DNA from 2 places in the Mesorhizobium sp. M0145 genome. Region 2 is predicted to be linked to the other one. Evidence: riboswitches for the same ligand, from Rfam matches in the RefSeq annotation. Region 2 holds a riboswitch; the other holds the start of a gene.
What was found. Region 2 has a riboswitch for cobalamin ahead of NKJ28_RS18830 (DUF1636 family protein). Riboswitches for the same ligand answer to the same signal wherever they lie in the genome.
Positions count from the first base shown of each region.

Region 1: it holds a riboswitch for cobalamin, as region 2 does, so the genes downstream of both, NKJ28_RS32025 (CbtB domain-containing protein) here and NKJ28_RS18830 (DUF1636 family protein) in region 2, are expected to answer to the same signal.

Region 1 covers NZ_JAMYTK010000046.1:167-7,577, forward strand. Annotated here, with positions in the region: gene cobO (cob(I)yrinic acid a,c-diamide adenosyltransferase) at 76-693, opposite strand; gene cobU (bifunctional adenosylcobinamide kinase/adenosylcobinamide-phosphate guanylyltransferase) at 695-1,216, opposite strand; gene NKJ28_RS32020 (CbtA family protein) at 1,209-1,991, opposite strand; gene NKJ28_RS32025 (CbtB domain-containing protein) at 2,007-2,186, opposite strand; cobalamin riboswitch at 2,223-2,419, opposite strand; gene NKJ28_RS32030 (aromatic ring-hydroxylating oxygenase subunit alpha) at 2,561-3,754, shown strand; gene NKJ28_RS32035 (heparan-alpha-glucosaminide N-acetyltransferase) at 3,973-4,971, shown strand; gene NKJ28_RS32040 (methyltransferase family protein) at 4,988-5,494, shown strand; gene NKJ28_RS32045 (MerR family transcriptional regulator) at 5,514-5,900, opposite strand; gene mgtE (magnesium transporter) at 6,040-7,411, opposite strand, start outside.
Region 2 covers NZ_JAMYTK010000012.1:153,590-161,000, forward strand. Annotated here, with positions in the region: gene NKJ28_RS18820 (cobaltochelatase subunit CobN) at 1-1,697, opposite strand, end outside; gene cobW (cobalamin biosynthesis protein CobW) at 1,716-2,756, opposite strand; gene NKJ28_RS18830 (DUF1636 family protein) at 2,753-3,187, opposite strand; cobalamin riboswitch at 3,226-3,429, opposite strand; gene NKJ28_RS18835 (winged helix-turn-helix domain-containing protein) at 3,459-4,658, opposite strand; gene NKJ28_RS18840 (NADH-quinone oxidoreductase subunit A) at 4,994-5,359, shown strand; gene NKJ28_RS18845 (NuoB/complex I 20 kDa subunit family protein) at 5,350-5,931, shown strand; gene NKJ28_RS18850 (hypothetical protein) at 5,938-6,477, shown strand; gene NKJ28_RS18855 (NADH-quinone oxidoreductase subunit C) at 6,474-7,079, shown strand; gene NKJ28_RS18860 (NADH-quinone oxidoreductase subunit D) at 7,089-7,411, shown strand, end outside.

The sequences.
Region 1 (7,411 bases), on a different contig from region 2:
AACCGTCTTGGCGCTGCGCGCCAATCCACCTTCTCCCACAAGGGGAGAAGGAAGAAGAGGCGCCAGCAACACTCCTCAGAACTCGATCCCTTGCTGCGCCTTCACGCCGGCGGAGAAGTGGTGCTTGGTCACGCCCATCTCGGTGACCAGATCGGCCGCCTCGACCAATACCGGTTTGGCGTTACGGCCGGTGACGACGACATGCAGGCCTTCGCGACGCGCCTTCAGCGCCGCGACCACCTTTTCGAGATCGAGGTAGTCGTAGCGCAGCGCGATGTTCAGCTCGTCGAGCACCACGAGGCTGATCGACGGCTCGGCCATCAGCTCCAGCGCTTTCGCCCAGGCAGCCTCGGCCGCCGCGATGTCGCGCTTCAGGTCCTGTGTCTCCCAGGTAAAGCCCTCGCCCATGGCGTGCCACACGACACGGTCGCCGAAGGCAGCAAAGGCGTCTTTCTCGCCGGTGTGCCATTTGCCCTTGATGAACTGAACGACGCCGACGCGCTTGCCATAGCCGAGCATCCTGAGCGCCAGCCCAAAGGCGGCCGTGGTCTTGCCCTTGCCCGGTCCGGTGTTGACGATCAGCAGCCCCTTCTCGACCGTCTTGGCCGCGACCTCGGCGTCCTGCACCGCCTTGCGCTTGGCCATCTTGGCGCGGTGGCGTTCCTCGTCCTTGGGATCGATAGTATCAGCCATGTCATTTCACCTTGAGCGGCAGCCCCGCCACCATCAAAAGCACGGTGCCGGCAACAGCCGCGACGTCCTGGTTCAGCCGGCCGGCGGCGTCGCGAAACCGTCTTGCCAGCGCATTGTCCGGCACGATGCCCTGGCCGACCTCGTTGGACACCACGAACCACGGCCCACGCGGCCGCGACAGCACATCGGCCAGCCTCCGGCATTCGGCCTCGACATCATGGTCGGCCAGCATATGGTTGGTCAGCCACAGCGTCAGGCAGTCGATCAGCACCGGCTGGCCGTCAGGCAGCGCTCCGATCGCGCCGGCAAGGTCGAGCGGCGCATCGATGGTCGTCCAGCCGGCGCCGCGGCGCGAGCGGTGCAGCGCGGTGCGCTGGCGCATCTCGTCGTCATAGGCTTGCGCCGTGGCGATATAGCTCCAAGGCGGCGGGCCGACCGTCACCAGGCTCTCGGCATGCGCGCGCATTGCGGGGCGCGCCCCCCCGATGACCAGGGTCAGTGCCCCGGCAGCGCGGTCAGGCAAAGCTGTCGCGCAGGCTGGTCGCCGTGCCCGTGAAGCGTCCGCGCACCACGCCGACGACCGCGCCGAGCACCAGCCAGAACACCAGATTGGTCAGCGTCACCGCCACCACGAACTGGTGGTGCAGGCCTTCCGGGATCGCCGTCTCGAAGCTATCGGGCTGCGGCGCGCCGACGATATGCGGCGCAACGATCAACGCCACGGCAAGAGCCACCAGCGGCAGCGATCTGCGGAAGACGATAAGGCCGAGACCGGCCGCTGTCGCCACCACTGTTGCCCACCACCATATCTGGCGTTGGACAAGGTCGGCCGCCGGCATCGCCGGCAGTTCCGGCGGCAGGCCGAGGCCCGGCGCCAGCGTGAATGCGGCAAAGCCGGCCAGCCCCCAGAACAGGCCCTGGCGCCAATTGCCGATGCCGCCGGCGAATTCCGAAACCGCAACCAGGACCAGCGCAAAGCCGATGCCGGTGACGATATTGGCAACGACGCTGAAGCCGAAGCGTTCGAAACCGTCCGCCGGCGCCCAGCCTTCGTCTTCCGCCGGAGCCATTGCTTCAGCCGGTGCCGACGCGGCGCTGCTCATAGCCGTCATGCCCGCGGCGTTTTCGGCCGGTGTCGCAGGTGCCGCGGCATGGTCATGGCCCCCGCCGGCCTGTTCGTAGACTTCCGCCTTTAGGATGAGCGGCACCGTGGCATAGGCTTGCATGCAGGCGAGAGCCACGCCGGCCACAAGCCCTGCGATCGCCGCGATGAACACGACGTTGCGAAACAGTGTCATGATGTCAGCCCCTTGTCAGTGGCAGGGAAAGCCCATCGAATGGCGATAGTCGTGGGCGGCATTGTGGACCGCATCGATATGCGAGAAGCCGACAAAGCCCATGACGAAAATGCCGAGGAATGCAGCAAGCGCCAGCTGCATGAGACGCGACTGCGAGGAGGCGGAAGCGCCGAGCGAGACGGAAGCGGTATTCATGTCTTGTCCTTTCGCCCTCCACCCGAGGGCATAGAAGTCAGTTTCCTGTCGCCGGCAGGTCTCCTGGCTCGCGGATCAGCGCCCTTCCCCACCTTCCCGAAGGCGAACCTTCAGTGGCATATGGAGAGGACTACCGCACACAGTTGCGGGGGCAGCCACGGCATTGGGCAAACAACTTGCCCTCACCGCATTCCCTCTTGGTTCCAAACGGAACCGACGACATCAGTGACTATAGGCAGAATCGCCGCGCCCGGCAAACCAAATTCCGCCGGATCGTGTGGCGAATGCGCCGCCTCGCCAAGCCCGGTCGGCCGGCGCCGCGATTGACAATTTTCGCAGCCGGGTGTCGGCTGGCGGATGGGGAGGAAGCCGGCATGCAACCCAGCCCGAATGAGCGCGGTCCCTACAACGGCCTGACGCGGGCCGAGCCGACGCTGCCGTCATCAGCCTATTGGGACATCGCGGCCTATCAGCGCGATCTCGAGGCCATCTGGTATCGCAACTGGCTGCTCGTCTGCCGCGAGGCCGACCTTGCCCAGCCGCTGGCTTTCAGGACGTTCCGCATAGGCACGCAGGAGGTCGTCGTGCTGCGCGACGAGACCGGCGAGTTGCGCGCCTTCCACAACACCTGCCGGCATCGCGGCTCGCAGCTTTGCCAGCAGAGCGAAGGACGGCTGAAGGCGCGGCTCATCACCTGCCCATACCATGCCTGGTCCTATTCGCTGCACGGCGATCTGGTGCGCGTGCCGTCGAAATCGCTGCCGGACGGCTTCGACAAGGCCGATCATCCGCTCTACCGGGTCGCGCTTTCGGTGTGGCGCGGTTTCGTCTTCGTCAATCTGGCGGAAGACGCTGCCGGCTCGGCTGAAACATCCTTCGATCCGGCATCCGGCAACCTCGCCAACTGGCCGTTGGAAACGCTGCTGAGCGGCCATGTGCTGCGCAAGGTGATAAACTGCAACTGGAAGGTATTTTGGGAAAATTTCAACGAGTGCCTGCACTGCCCCGGCGTCCACAAGGACCTGTCGCGGCTGGTGCCGATCTATGGCCGCGGCCTGATGGGCCGGCACGACGACCCCGAATGGGCGCGCCACGCCGACAATGACGCGCCGGAATTTGCCGGCGGCTTGCGGGCCGGGGCCGAAACTTGGTCGCGCGACGGGCGCGTCCACGGCTCGGTCTTTTCCGGCCTGACGCCGGGCGAGCGTGCCGCCGGGCAGACCTATGCCACCAGCATGCCGTCGATGTTCGTCGTCGGCCATGTCGACTATGTCAGGACCGTGCGGCTGGTGCCGCTTGGCCCGGAGCAGACCGAACTTACCGCCGAATGGCTTTTTTCGCCCGAAGCGCTCGCCGAACCGGCCGCGGATATCGACAACATCGTCGCCTTCGGTACCCAGGTGCTGGAGGAGGATGCTGATATCTGCGAGGTCAACCAGATGGGCCTGCGCTCGATGCGCCACAAGGCCGGCGTACTGATGCCCGAGGAATACGACTTGCACCGCTTCCACAACTGGGTGCGCGAGCGCCATGCGGCGCTCGAACATCAAAGCGATTTGGGCAGATAGCGCCAGGTGACGAAGCCGCAGGCCGCCGCCAGCAGCCCGAGCGTTGCGAAAACCGCGCCCAGGCCGAAGAACGCCTGCACGCCGGCCAAAGGCTTTCCGGCTCTGGCCTAAAGCAGCTCTGATGCCGACCGGTACCAACGCGACGCAAGGCCCTGCTTCTTTTGACGGTGGCAACCGTGATAGTCGTCTTGCCGGGGCTGAACCAAGACAGCGAGACCATGAGCATCGACACGCCGAGCGCAGCCGTTCAGGATCAACCGAAGTCGAAGCGCATCGCCGCTATCGACATTGCACGCGGCATCGCTTTGCTTGCCATGGCGAGCTATCATTTCACCTGGGACCTCGAATTCTTCGGCTACACCGATCCCGGCCTCACCGCCTTCGGCTGGTGGAAAATCTACGCGCGCTGCATCGCCTCGAGCTTCCTGTTCCTGGTCGGCATCAGCCTCTATCTCGCCCATGGCAAGAAAATCCGCTGGACCGGCTTCTGGAAGCGCTTCGCCATGGTTGCCGGGGCAGCGCTCGCAATATCGCTGGTCACCCGCATCGCCACGCCCGATGGCTTCATCTTCTTCGGCATATTGCACGAGATCGCGCTCGCCAGCCTGCTCGGCCTGGCGTTCCTGCGCCTCCCGGCGCTGCTGACGCTTGCCGTGGCGGCCCTCGCTATTGCCGCGCCTTTCTACCTGCGATCTGAGCTTTTCGATCATCCGGCTTTGTGGTGGGTCGGCCTGTCGGCGACCAACCCGCGCTCCAACGACTACGTTCCACTGCTGCCCTGGTTCGGCGCCGTACTTGCCGGCATCGCGGTTACCAAGCTCGCCGCCACCTCCGGCGCGCTGACGCGGCTGTCGGCCTTGGCGCCCGGCCGCTGGGCAAATCCGCTGGTCTTCATCGGCCGGCACAGCCTTGCCTTCTATCTGATCCATCAGCCGGTGCTGATCGGCTCGGTCTGGCTGTTTTCGCAATTCATGCCGGCGCAGGCCGAAATCAGGGAGGTGCGTTTTCTGAAATCCTGCCAGATATCCTGCGAGCAGGCACGCGACACCGAGTTCTGCTCCAGCTATTGTGCCTGCATGCTGGACAGTCTCCAGGGCGAAGCCTCGCTTGACCGGCTCTACAGCAACGACCAGTCCCCGGAGTGGAAGGCGCATATTGGCGAGCTCGCCGGCACCTGCACCGCCCAAACCGAGGCGGCGGAACCGGGAACGCGCTAATCGAGGGAGGACAATAATGAGCGACAGTCACCCGAAACCCGTGCAGCAAAATCCTGGGCAGCCGAAGCTGGGGCACATCCCATGGCCGCCGCTGATCTATATCGCCGCCATCATCGTCAGCGTCGCGCTAGGGCTGTTCTATCCGCTGCCGTGGATCGGCGATCTTCTCGGCGACATCCTGTTCGCCGCCGGCCTTGTGGGGTTGGTGGCGGTTGCCGCGCTCTGGTTCACGGCAATTCGCACCATGATCCGCGCCAAGACGACGCTCAACCCGAACGGCGTGCCTGACCATCTGGTGACTACCGGACCCTTCGCCGTCAGCCGCAACCCGATCTACCTCGCCAACACGCTGCTGCTGGTCAGCCTCGCCTTTGTCACTGGGATCGCCTGGTTCCTGCCGCTGGCGGTCATCGCGGCGTTCCTGACGCAGAAGCTGACGATCGAGAGCGAGGAGAAGGTGCTGACGGCCAAATTCGGCAAGAAATACCGGGACTACGCCAAAAGGGTGCGGCGCTGGATTTGAGCCGGCGCTGACGCCACGCTCATGTGGTGACGCCGAGTTCCACCAGCCGCTCGACGCAGGATTCCTCTGCCTGATCGAGCTCGGCCAGCGTCTCTTCGAGGTCGCGGCGTTTCTGGCGCAAATCCTCGCGCTTTTCCTCGATGCGCTTGATCATCAATTTGAGTTGGCCGACCTCGCCGGGCGGCTCCCTGTACATCTGGATGATTTCGCGGATCTCGTTGATCGAGAAGCCGAGCCTCTTGCCGCGCATGATCTGGCGGATGAGATGCCGGTCCGACGGACGGAACAGCCGAGTGCGGCCGCGTCTTACTGGCTGCACCAGCCCTTCGTCCTCATAGAAGCGCAACGTCCGCGTCGACACGTCGAATTCGCGGGTCAGCTCCGTGATCGAATAATATTCCCGCATCGTCACTCCAATGCCCCGGCCACGCCGCGAGTTCCAACTGGCCGGCGCCGCCGGCGCCCAGGCGCGTACCAGAATCGGCGGACAAGGCACCTTTCAAAGCCTCGCATGGCATTTACGTAAAAGTCAATTGAGGTGACGTTCAGCGCACGCCGAACCACCATGTGGCGAGCCCGAGAAAGGCAAAGAAACCTACGACATCGGTGACCGTGGTGACGAAAACCGCCGAAGCCACAGCCGGATCGATCTTGAAGCGGTCGAGCAGCAGCGGGATAAGGATGCCCGCCAGAGCCGCCACGAACATATTGATGATCATCGCAGCCGCAATGATGCCGCCGAGATTGCGATCGTGGAACCAGGCAGCAGCCACGAGGCCGATCAGGATGGCAAAGATGATGCCGTTGATGAAGCCCACCCCGATTTCGCGGCGGATGATGCGGCCGGCATTGTAGATGTCGAGGTCCCTGGTCGCCAGCGCCCGCACCGTGACCGTCATGGTCTGCGAGCCGGCATTGCCGCCCATGCCGGCGACGATCGGCATCAGCACCGCCAGCGCCACGATATGCTCGATGGTGCGGTCGAACAGGCCGATCACCGAGGCCGCCAGGAAAGCCGTCAAAAGATTGACCAGCAGCCAGGGCACGCGCGAGCGCGAGGTCGAAAAGATGCTGTCCGAGAGTTCTTCGTCGCCGACGCCGCCCATGCGCAGCAGATCTTCTTCGGCCTCCTGCTGGATGACGTCGACGACGTCGTCGATGGTCAGCACGCCGACCAGCCGCTCGTTCTCGTCGACGACGGCGGCGGACAGAAGATCGTATTGTTCGAATTCGCGTGCCGCCTCCTCCTGGTCCATGGTGGCCGGGATGGCATGCCTGGTCTCATGCATGACCTCTTCGACCTTGACCGAGCGCTTGGTACGCAGGATCTGGTCGAGGTCGATGGCGCCGAGCAGCTTGAAGCTCGGATCGATGACGAAGATCTGGCTGAAACGGTCGGGAAGATTGTTGTCCTCGCGCATGTAGTCGATGGTCTGGCCGATCGTCCAGAACGGCGGCACCGCGACGAACTCCGTCTGCATGCGGCGGCCGGCGGTCTCTTCGGGATAGTCAAGCGAACGCCGCAGCCTGATCCGCTCGGTGAACGGCAGCTGCGACAGGATCTCGTCCTGGTCCTCCTGGTCGAGGTCTTCGAGAATGTAGACCGCGTCGTCGGAATCGAGATCCTGCACCGCCTGGGCGATCTGCGCATTGGGCAGACTGTCGACGATGTCGCGGCGGATCGCCTCGTCAACCTCGGTCAGCGCGGAAAAATCGAAATCCTTGCCCAGCAATTCGACCAGCGCGCGTCGCTGTTCCGGGTGCAGGGCCTCGAGCAGGTGGCCGAGTTCCGACTGGTGCAGATCGTCGACTTCACGCTTCAGCGTCAGCGTATCGCGATCGGCGATCGCGGCACCGATCTGGGCGAGGAACGACGACAGGATGACGCCGTCCTCGTCATAGATGTCGGCGCGGCGC
Region 2 (7,411 bases):
CCCCCCTCTGTCCTGCCGGACATCTCCCCCGCAAGGGGGGAGATTGCGCTGTTGTCTCTGCTTTCGCCAATCACCAAGGATGTTGAGCGAGAGCCGTCGGCGAAACTGCCAATCTCCCCCCTTGAGGGGGAGATGTCCGGCAGGACAGAGGGGGGTGCCTCGCACAAACTTGTCTCATCTCCCGCATTCCCCCATGCGGCCGTCACTGCAGCTATCGCTTCAGCAGGCAATTCCGCCGAGTACCCGAGATAGTCCTCAAACCCCAACCCTTCACCTCCACGCTCCAGCGTCTCCAGCAACTCGCGCGGCGTTTGCGGAATCCTTTCAACGGCATAGCCCTGTTCGCTCAGGTCGTGCAGCATTGCCAGCACGCTGGACGGCACGTCGAGACCAACCGCGTAGCCGGTGCGACCGGGGGCGCTCGGATAGTCGGGGATCAGGATGGCGAGCTTGCGCTCCGCACGCGGCGTCCGCTGCAGGCGCACGAAGGCCTCGACACGGTTCGCCACTTGCGCCACGCGGTCGGGCTCAGGCCGGTTGGCGAAGGCGCGGAAGGCCAGCGCCGGGTCGGTTTCGCTTTCGCCCTTGAATGAAATGGCGCCGGCCAGGATGCGGCCGTCGAGCTCGGGCAGGACGACATGCATGGCAAGGTCGGCGGGCGCCAGGCCGCGCTGATTGGTTTGCCAGATGTCGCGGCGGGTGGTCGCGACGATGACCTGGAACACCGGCACGCCGGCGCGGTCGAACAGGGTTTCGACACCGGGCTCGGCACCCGAGGCGAAAGCTGTGGCGGTGATGGTGGCGGCAGGCTTCAGGGTTGCGAGCGCGGTTTCGACAAAGGCGAGCGACGCCGGGTCCTTGAGGCTGGAGACGAACATAGGCACGGGAGCCATGCCGCGGTGGCGCAGGGCTTCGAAAAGCGCGTCGATGGGCGCGACATCGGCGGCGAGCAGCATCGAACGGTAGAAGAGAATTGGCACGACGTCCCCCTCCCCCTCGAGGGGAGGGTGGCCCGCAGGGCCGGGTGGGGTCGTCACGGCAGTGCGCGACGTTTTGTGTAGGCGCGCTTCGGAGAGGACCCCACCCCCGGCCTGCGGCCGGATCCTCCCCTCGAGGGGGAGGGGGACGCCGCGTTCTACGACCCCCAGTCCCGGCTCGTAAAATCCCGCCTTTGGCACGCTAACAGGTTCGGCTACCGCCGCACCCGATCCAGCGAGACTTGCCAGCCTCTGCACCAGCGCCGTCATATTTGCCGGCCCGCCCTCGCGGAAATAGCCAAGCAGGGCGTCCAACTCCTCGCGCGGCAGCGTCGAGCCTTCGATCAGTCGCAAATCCTCGTCGTGGCTCTCGCCCGGTAGGAGCGCCAGCTTGATACCGCGATTTCGCGCGATAACGGCGAGCTGGTCGCAGCCATAGCGCCACCAGTCATAGCCGCCGAGGATGCGGACCAGAATGACCTTGGCGTGGCGGGCGACGCTGTCGATCCACAGGTCGACGGACATCGGATGGCGCAGGTCGCGCAAGGCGGCGAGCCGCATCGACGGCAGGCGGTGCGCATCTGCCTTCCACGCCGCCGCCAGCCCGGCCAGGTCGCTGTCGGTGAAGGACAGCGCCACGACATCCGCAGGCGTTTGCCTGAGATCGACAGGCTCGGCGAGATCGTCGAGCGAGGCGGATGTGGTGGTGAGGATGTGCATCGCGGCTCGTACCTGGGGTCAGCCGGCGAGGATACGCTCGATGGCGGGGCGGTTCAGCCCTTTCAGGCCGATGACGACCAGGCGCGAGCGGCGGTCGTCTTCAGCGGTCCAGGCGCGGTCGTAATAGTGGTTGACGCGCGGACCGACGGCCTGCAGCAGGAGCCGCATCGGCTTGCCGCCGACTTCGACGAAACCCTTGACGCGCAACACGTTTTCTTCCTCCGCCGCCGTGGCGACCCGTTGTGCGAGCTCGTCCGGGTTGGACACAGACGCGATGTCGATGACGAACGAGTCAAAATCGTCATGTTCGTGGTCGAGCTCGTCGTCGTGGTGGGTCTTGCGGTTCTCGATGTCGTCCTCGACGGCGAGGCCGAGGCCGAGCAGCACCGACGGGTCGACCTTGCCTTGCGAAGTCGGTACGATCTTCACCGCCCGCGCAACGTGCTTGCCGATGACGGCATTGGCACGGGCCGAGCCGGCTGCGTCCATCAGGTCGCTCTTCGACAGGATGATCAGGTCGGCGCAGGCGAGCTGGTCTTCGAACACTTCCTCGACCGGATCGTCATGGTCGAGCGTCTCGTCCTGCGCGCGCTGGGCCTGCAGGGCGTCCATGTCGTTGGCTACGCGGCCATCAGCCAGCGCCGGTCCGTCGACCACGGCAATGACGCCGTCCACCGTCACGCGGCTTTTCACCGACGGCCACTGGAAGGCCTGGACCAGCGGCTTGGGTAAAGCGAGGCCGGATGTCTCGATCAGGATGTGGTCGACCCTCGGCGTCAGCGACAGGATCTGGTCCAGCGCCGGGACGAAATCATCGGCGACGGTGCAGCAGATGCAACCATTGGCCAGCTCGACGATGTTTTCCTCGGGGCAGGTGTCGATGGCGCAGCCCTTCAGGATCTCGCCGTCAATGCCGATGTCGCCGAACTCGTTGACGATGATGGCTAGGCGCTTGCCTTTGGCGTTTTCGAGCAAATGGCGGATCAGCGTCGTCTTGCCGGCGCCGAGAAAGCCGGTGACCACGGTGCAGGGAACGCGCGAAAGGGAGGCAGCGGTCATGTCAGGTCCTTCAAAAGGTCAAGGGGAGGGATGCGGGCAACCAGGCCGCGCTTCAGGCAATCGGGACGGCCGCGCCATGGAATGAGCCCATCCGTCGAGGTGGCGAACAGCTTTGCCCCGGTGACGAGATCGGCGCCGCTGGTCGTGGTCAGATCACCGAAGACGTAACTCCAGCAGCCGTCGCGCAGCATGGCCGCGCTGAGCCGGCGCTTGCAATTGCCGAGGCATTCGACGGTGCGGATTTTGATGTTTTCGCTGGAAGCGGCGCGGCGCGTGTCCTCTGCGAGCAGTTCGCCGGCGCGCGGATAAGCGTCCGAACCGGTCTCGTCACGGCAGGACGAGCAGACGATGACGGTAACGCCGGCCGGGGAATCACCATGGCCGGACAATAAATCCGCTGTCTCAGCCGGAAAACTGCTGTCGTGTTCCAAATCAGGCTCCTTGCCCGGAAAACCCGCCAGGCGATCGGATTCTTATGTCCTAGACGGCAGGTCTCCTGGCTCGCGGGTCATCGCCTGGGTGCCGCCTTCCCGGGAATATCCCAGTGGTTTTCGGCCGAGGCTCGTCGCTTACAGTTGCGGGGACAGCCGCGGATTTGAAATCGAGATTTCGCACCGCATTCCCTCTTGGCCCCTGCCGTTGCGGGCAGGGGACCGTCTGGAACGGATTTAGGCTTGTGGAGGCAGTCGTGTCAACGCACGTCTATGACGCGGCGATATCCGCGAGCGGCCGGCCGAGGTCGCCGGCAGCGGTCACCTCGATGCGTTCCAGGCCGAGCCAGCCCTGCATCTGCTTCAATTCTTCGAAAAGCTCGGCTGCGGTTTGCAGCGAGGCGCCGGGCTCCGCATAGGCGGCATGGACGCGCAAGACGCCGGCCGGGCGGTCGGCCCTGAGGTCGACGCGCCCGACGATGCTGTCGCCGAACAGGAACGGCAGCACGTAATAGCCATACTGGCGCTTTTCGGCCGGCGTGTAGATCTCGATGCGGTAGTGGAAGTCGAACAACCGCTCGGTGCGCGATCGTTCGAAGACGACAGGATCGAACGGCGCGAGCAAGGCGCGCGCCTCGATCTTGCGCGGCAAACGGGCGTCCTTGTGGAGATAGGCTGTTTTGTTCCAGCCTTCGACGCTCACCGGCAACAGGTCGCCGGCCTCGACCAACTCCTCGATGCGGCCCTTGATGTCGGCGGGCGAGAGGCGGAAATAGTCGCGCAGGTCTCCTGCCGTGGCGATGCCGTGGGCGCGGGCCGAGATGCGCAGCAATTCGCGGTGAGCATCCTCGGGACGGGGAACCGGTAGCGCGAGTACCGCCGGCGGCAATACGCGCTCCGGCAGATCGTAGAACCGTTCGAAGCCGCGGCGATGCGCCGTGGTGATGCGGCCGGCCCAGAACAGCCATTCGAAGGCGTGCTTGGCATGGCTCCAGCCCCACCAGCCGCCCGAACCCTTCTGGCCTTCGAAAGCCGACGCCGCGATCGGGCCTCGTTCGGCGACCTCGCGATAGATGTCTTCGATATAGGCGGCGTGCTCGCGGCCCCATTTGGCCAGTCCGCTGTACATTTCGTCGCCGCATTCGGCCCGCTGCATGCGCCAGCGCATCAGCGGATAGGTCTCGACCGGCAAGAAGGAGGCTTCGTGCGCCCAATATTCGAAGACCATGCGCTTGCGCGTTACGGCGGCGTCGTCGAGCAGCGCCAGCTTGTAGGGGCCAAGCCGCGAATAGAGCGGCATATAGTGGGCGCGCACCACGGCGCTGACGGAATCGATCTGCAGCAGGCCGGTACGGGCAAGCACGCGGGCCAGATGCCGGCGGTCAGGCGTGCCGGTGGGGCGCGGGTCATTGAATCCCTGTGCCGCGAGCGCAATGCGGCGGGCCATGGCAAGCGAGATTTTTTCCTTCATGAAGGCGGCATCCGGACGATTTTAGACAGAGAAAATGACCTGCGATTCCGTGCCATGCTAACAGGGTTTTGGCGGCATTCATGTCAGGAGAGAAAAGTGGAGTAAAAAGTGAAGGAAATCAAACAGGAGCGGATCGGACCAGTTTTCCCGGATATGCCGTCCAGCACCGCGATTTGAACAAGGTTTGACTTGCTTCGCCGAAAGCGCTGCGCTAACCCTCGCCGCGTTGCAGCATAGAGCCTCCTTAAAACGGTTCAGTGGTTAAACTGTCACGCTTCCGCAAGTGGGTCCGGTGCTGTAATCAGAGTGGATTGGCCGCCAACGGAAACTGCAGCATGAACGCACTTTTAGGTTCGTACCTGCCCATCGTCCTGTTCATCGGCGTGGCGCTGATCGTCGGGCTGGCGCTGCTCGCCGCACCCTTCCTGGTGGCCTATCGCAACCCCGATCCGGAAAAGCTTTCGGCCTATGAGTGCGGCTTCAACTCGTTCGATGACGCCCGCATGAAATTCGACATCCGCTTCTACCTGGTGTCGATCCTGTTCATCATCTTCGATCTGGAGGTGGCCTTCCTGTTTCCGTGGGCGGTGTCGTTCAGCCAGATCGGCATGCTCGGTTTCTGGTCGATGATGGTGTTTTTGGCGGTGCTGACCATCGGCTTTGCCTATGAATGGAAAAAAGGAGCGCTGGAATGGGATTGAACGACAGTTCCGGCACGCTCGTCGCGCCGAAGCCCAAGGGCCTCATCGATCCCAACACCGGCAGGCCGGTCGGGTCCGACGATCCATTCTTCCTGGAGATCAACAACGAGCTCGCCGACAAGGGCTTTCTCGTCACCTCGACCGAGGCGCTGATCACCTGGGCGCGCAGCGGCTCGTTGATGTTCATGACCTTCGGTCTCGCTTGCTGCGCCGTCGAGATGATCCATACGTCGATGCCGCGCTATGACTCGGAGAGGTTCGGTGTCGCGCCGCGCGCGTCTCCGCGTCAGTCCGACATCATGATCGTTGCCGGCACGCTGACCAACAAGATGGCGCCCGCGCTGCGCAAGGTCTACGATCAGATGCCGGAGCCGCGCTACGTCATCTCGATGGGCTCATGCGCCAATGGCGGCGGCTATTATCATTATTCCTATTCGGTGGTGCGCGGCTGCGACCGCATCGTGCCGGTCGACATCTACGTGCCCGGCTGCCCGCCGAGCGCCGAAGCGCTGCTTTACGGCATCCTTCTGCTGCAGAAGAAGATCCGCCGCACCGGCACGATCGAGCGGTAAATCGCCGTGGATGAAGATGGGATTATTCATGGCAACCCTGAGCCTTGGCTGGATTTGATGTTCAAGACGTCTGAACAGCGATTTGTAAAAACGGACGCCGGTTCGACGTTTTATTCTTCTGCGCTTTTAGCAGATACGAAATTTGGTGCTGCTGGTCTCGGTGTCGACATTCGACTAAATGATTGGGAGGCTGAGCCGACAAGCGACCCACGAATAGTCTTTTATCATGGCGACGTGAGACTGCGTTCGCTTGGCGATCGAACCAAGAACCTGATTGCTGAAATGTCGGCCAAGCTTTCCTCTTCGGCGCCGGGCCAGGGAGCAGTTACCGAAAAGTTGTTTGTGGAGTGCGTTGCCCTGAACGGGGACCCGGCAAACCTCGAAACCCGGCAGTTTGTCGGAAAGCTGTTTTTTGGCGAGCTGGGTGACGATGATGAATGCCAGGTTTTTTTGACCATTGACGCGGCCACGGAGAGCGGTTGGTTCGGTGAGAAAGATCCGGAAGACTCACGCAAGATTCTGGACTGGTTGGCGAGGCTGTCATGACCCAGGCGTTGAATGATCTCTCGACCTATCTCGGCGAGAAACTGGTCGGCCGGATCGGCGAGGCGGTATTCGCCTATGGCGAACTCACCATCCCAGTCGAGCCGCGCGACCTGATCGAGGTGGTCACCTTCCTGCGCGACGATCCGAAATGCCAGTTCATCTCGATCATCGACGTTTGCGGCGCCGATTATCCGTCGCGGGCAAAGCGCTTCGACGTGGTCTATCATTTGCTGTCGCCGAGACAGAATATCCGCGTCCGCATCAAGGTCCAGGCCGACGAAGAGACGCTCGTGCCGTCGATCACCGGGATTTATCCCGGCGCCGACTGGTTCGAGCGCGAGACCTACGATCTCTACGGCGTGCTGTTTTCAGGCCATCCGGATCTGCGGCGGATTCTGACCGATTACGGCTTTGAAGGCCATCCGCTGCGCAAGGACTTTCCGCTGACCGGCTTCGTCGAGGTGCGTTACGACGACGAAGCCAAGCGCGTCATCTACGAGCCGGTCGAGCTCAAACAGGAATTCCGCAATTTCGATTTTCTCAGCCCTTGGGAGGGGACGGATTACGTCCTTCCAGGCGACGAAAAAGCCAAGACGAATTGAGACGCCAAAATGGCTGAGACTTCCGTTCGCAACTTCAATATCAACTTTGGGCCTCAGCACCCTGCTGCCCATGGTGTTTTGCGGTTGGTTCTAGAACTCGACGGCGAAGTCGTCGATCGCGTCGATCCGCATATCGGGCTGTTGCATCGCGGCACGGAAAAGCTGATCGAGCATAAGACTTACCTGCAGGCCGTGCCCTATCTCGACCGGCTCGACTATTGCGCGCCGATGAACCAGGAGCATGCCTTCGCGCTTGCCGCGGAGCGGCTGCTCGGTATCGAGGTGCCGAAGCGGGGGCAGTTGATCCGAGTTCTCTACTCCGAGATCGGCCG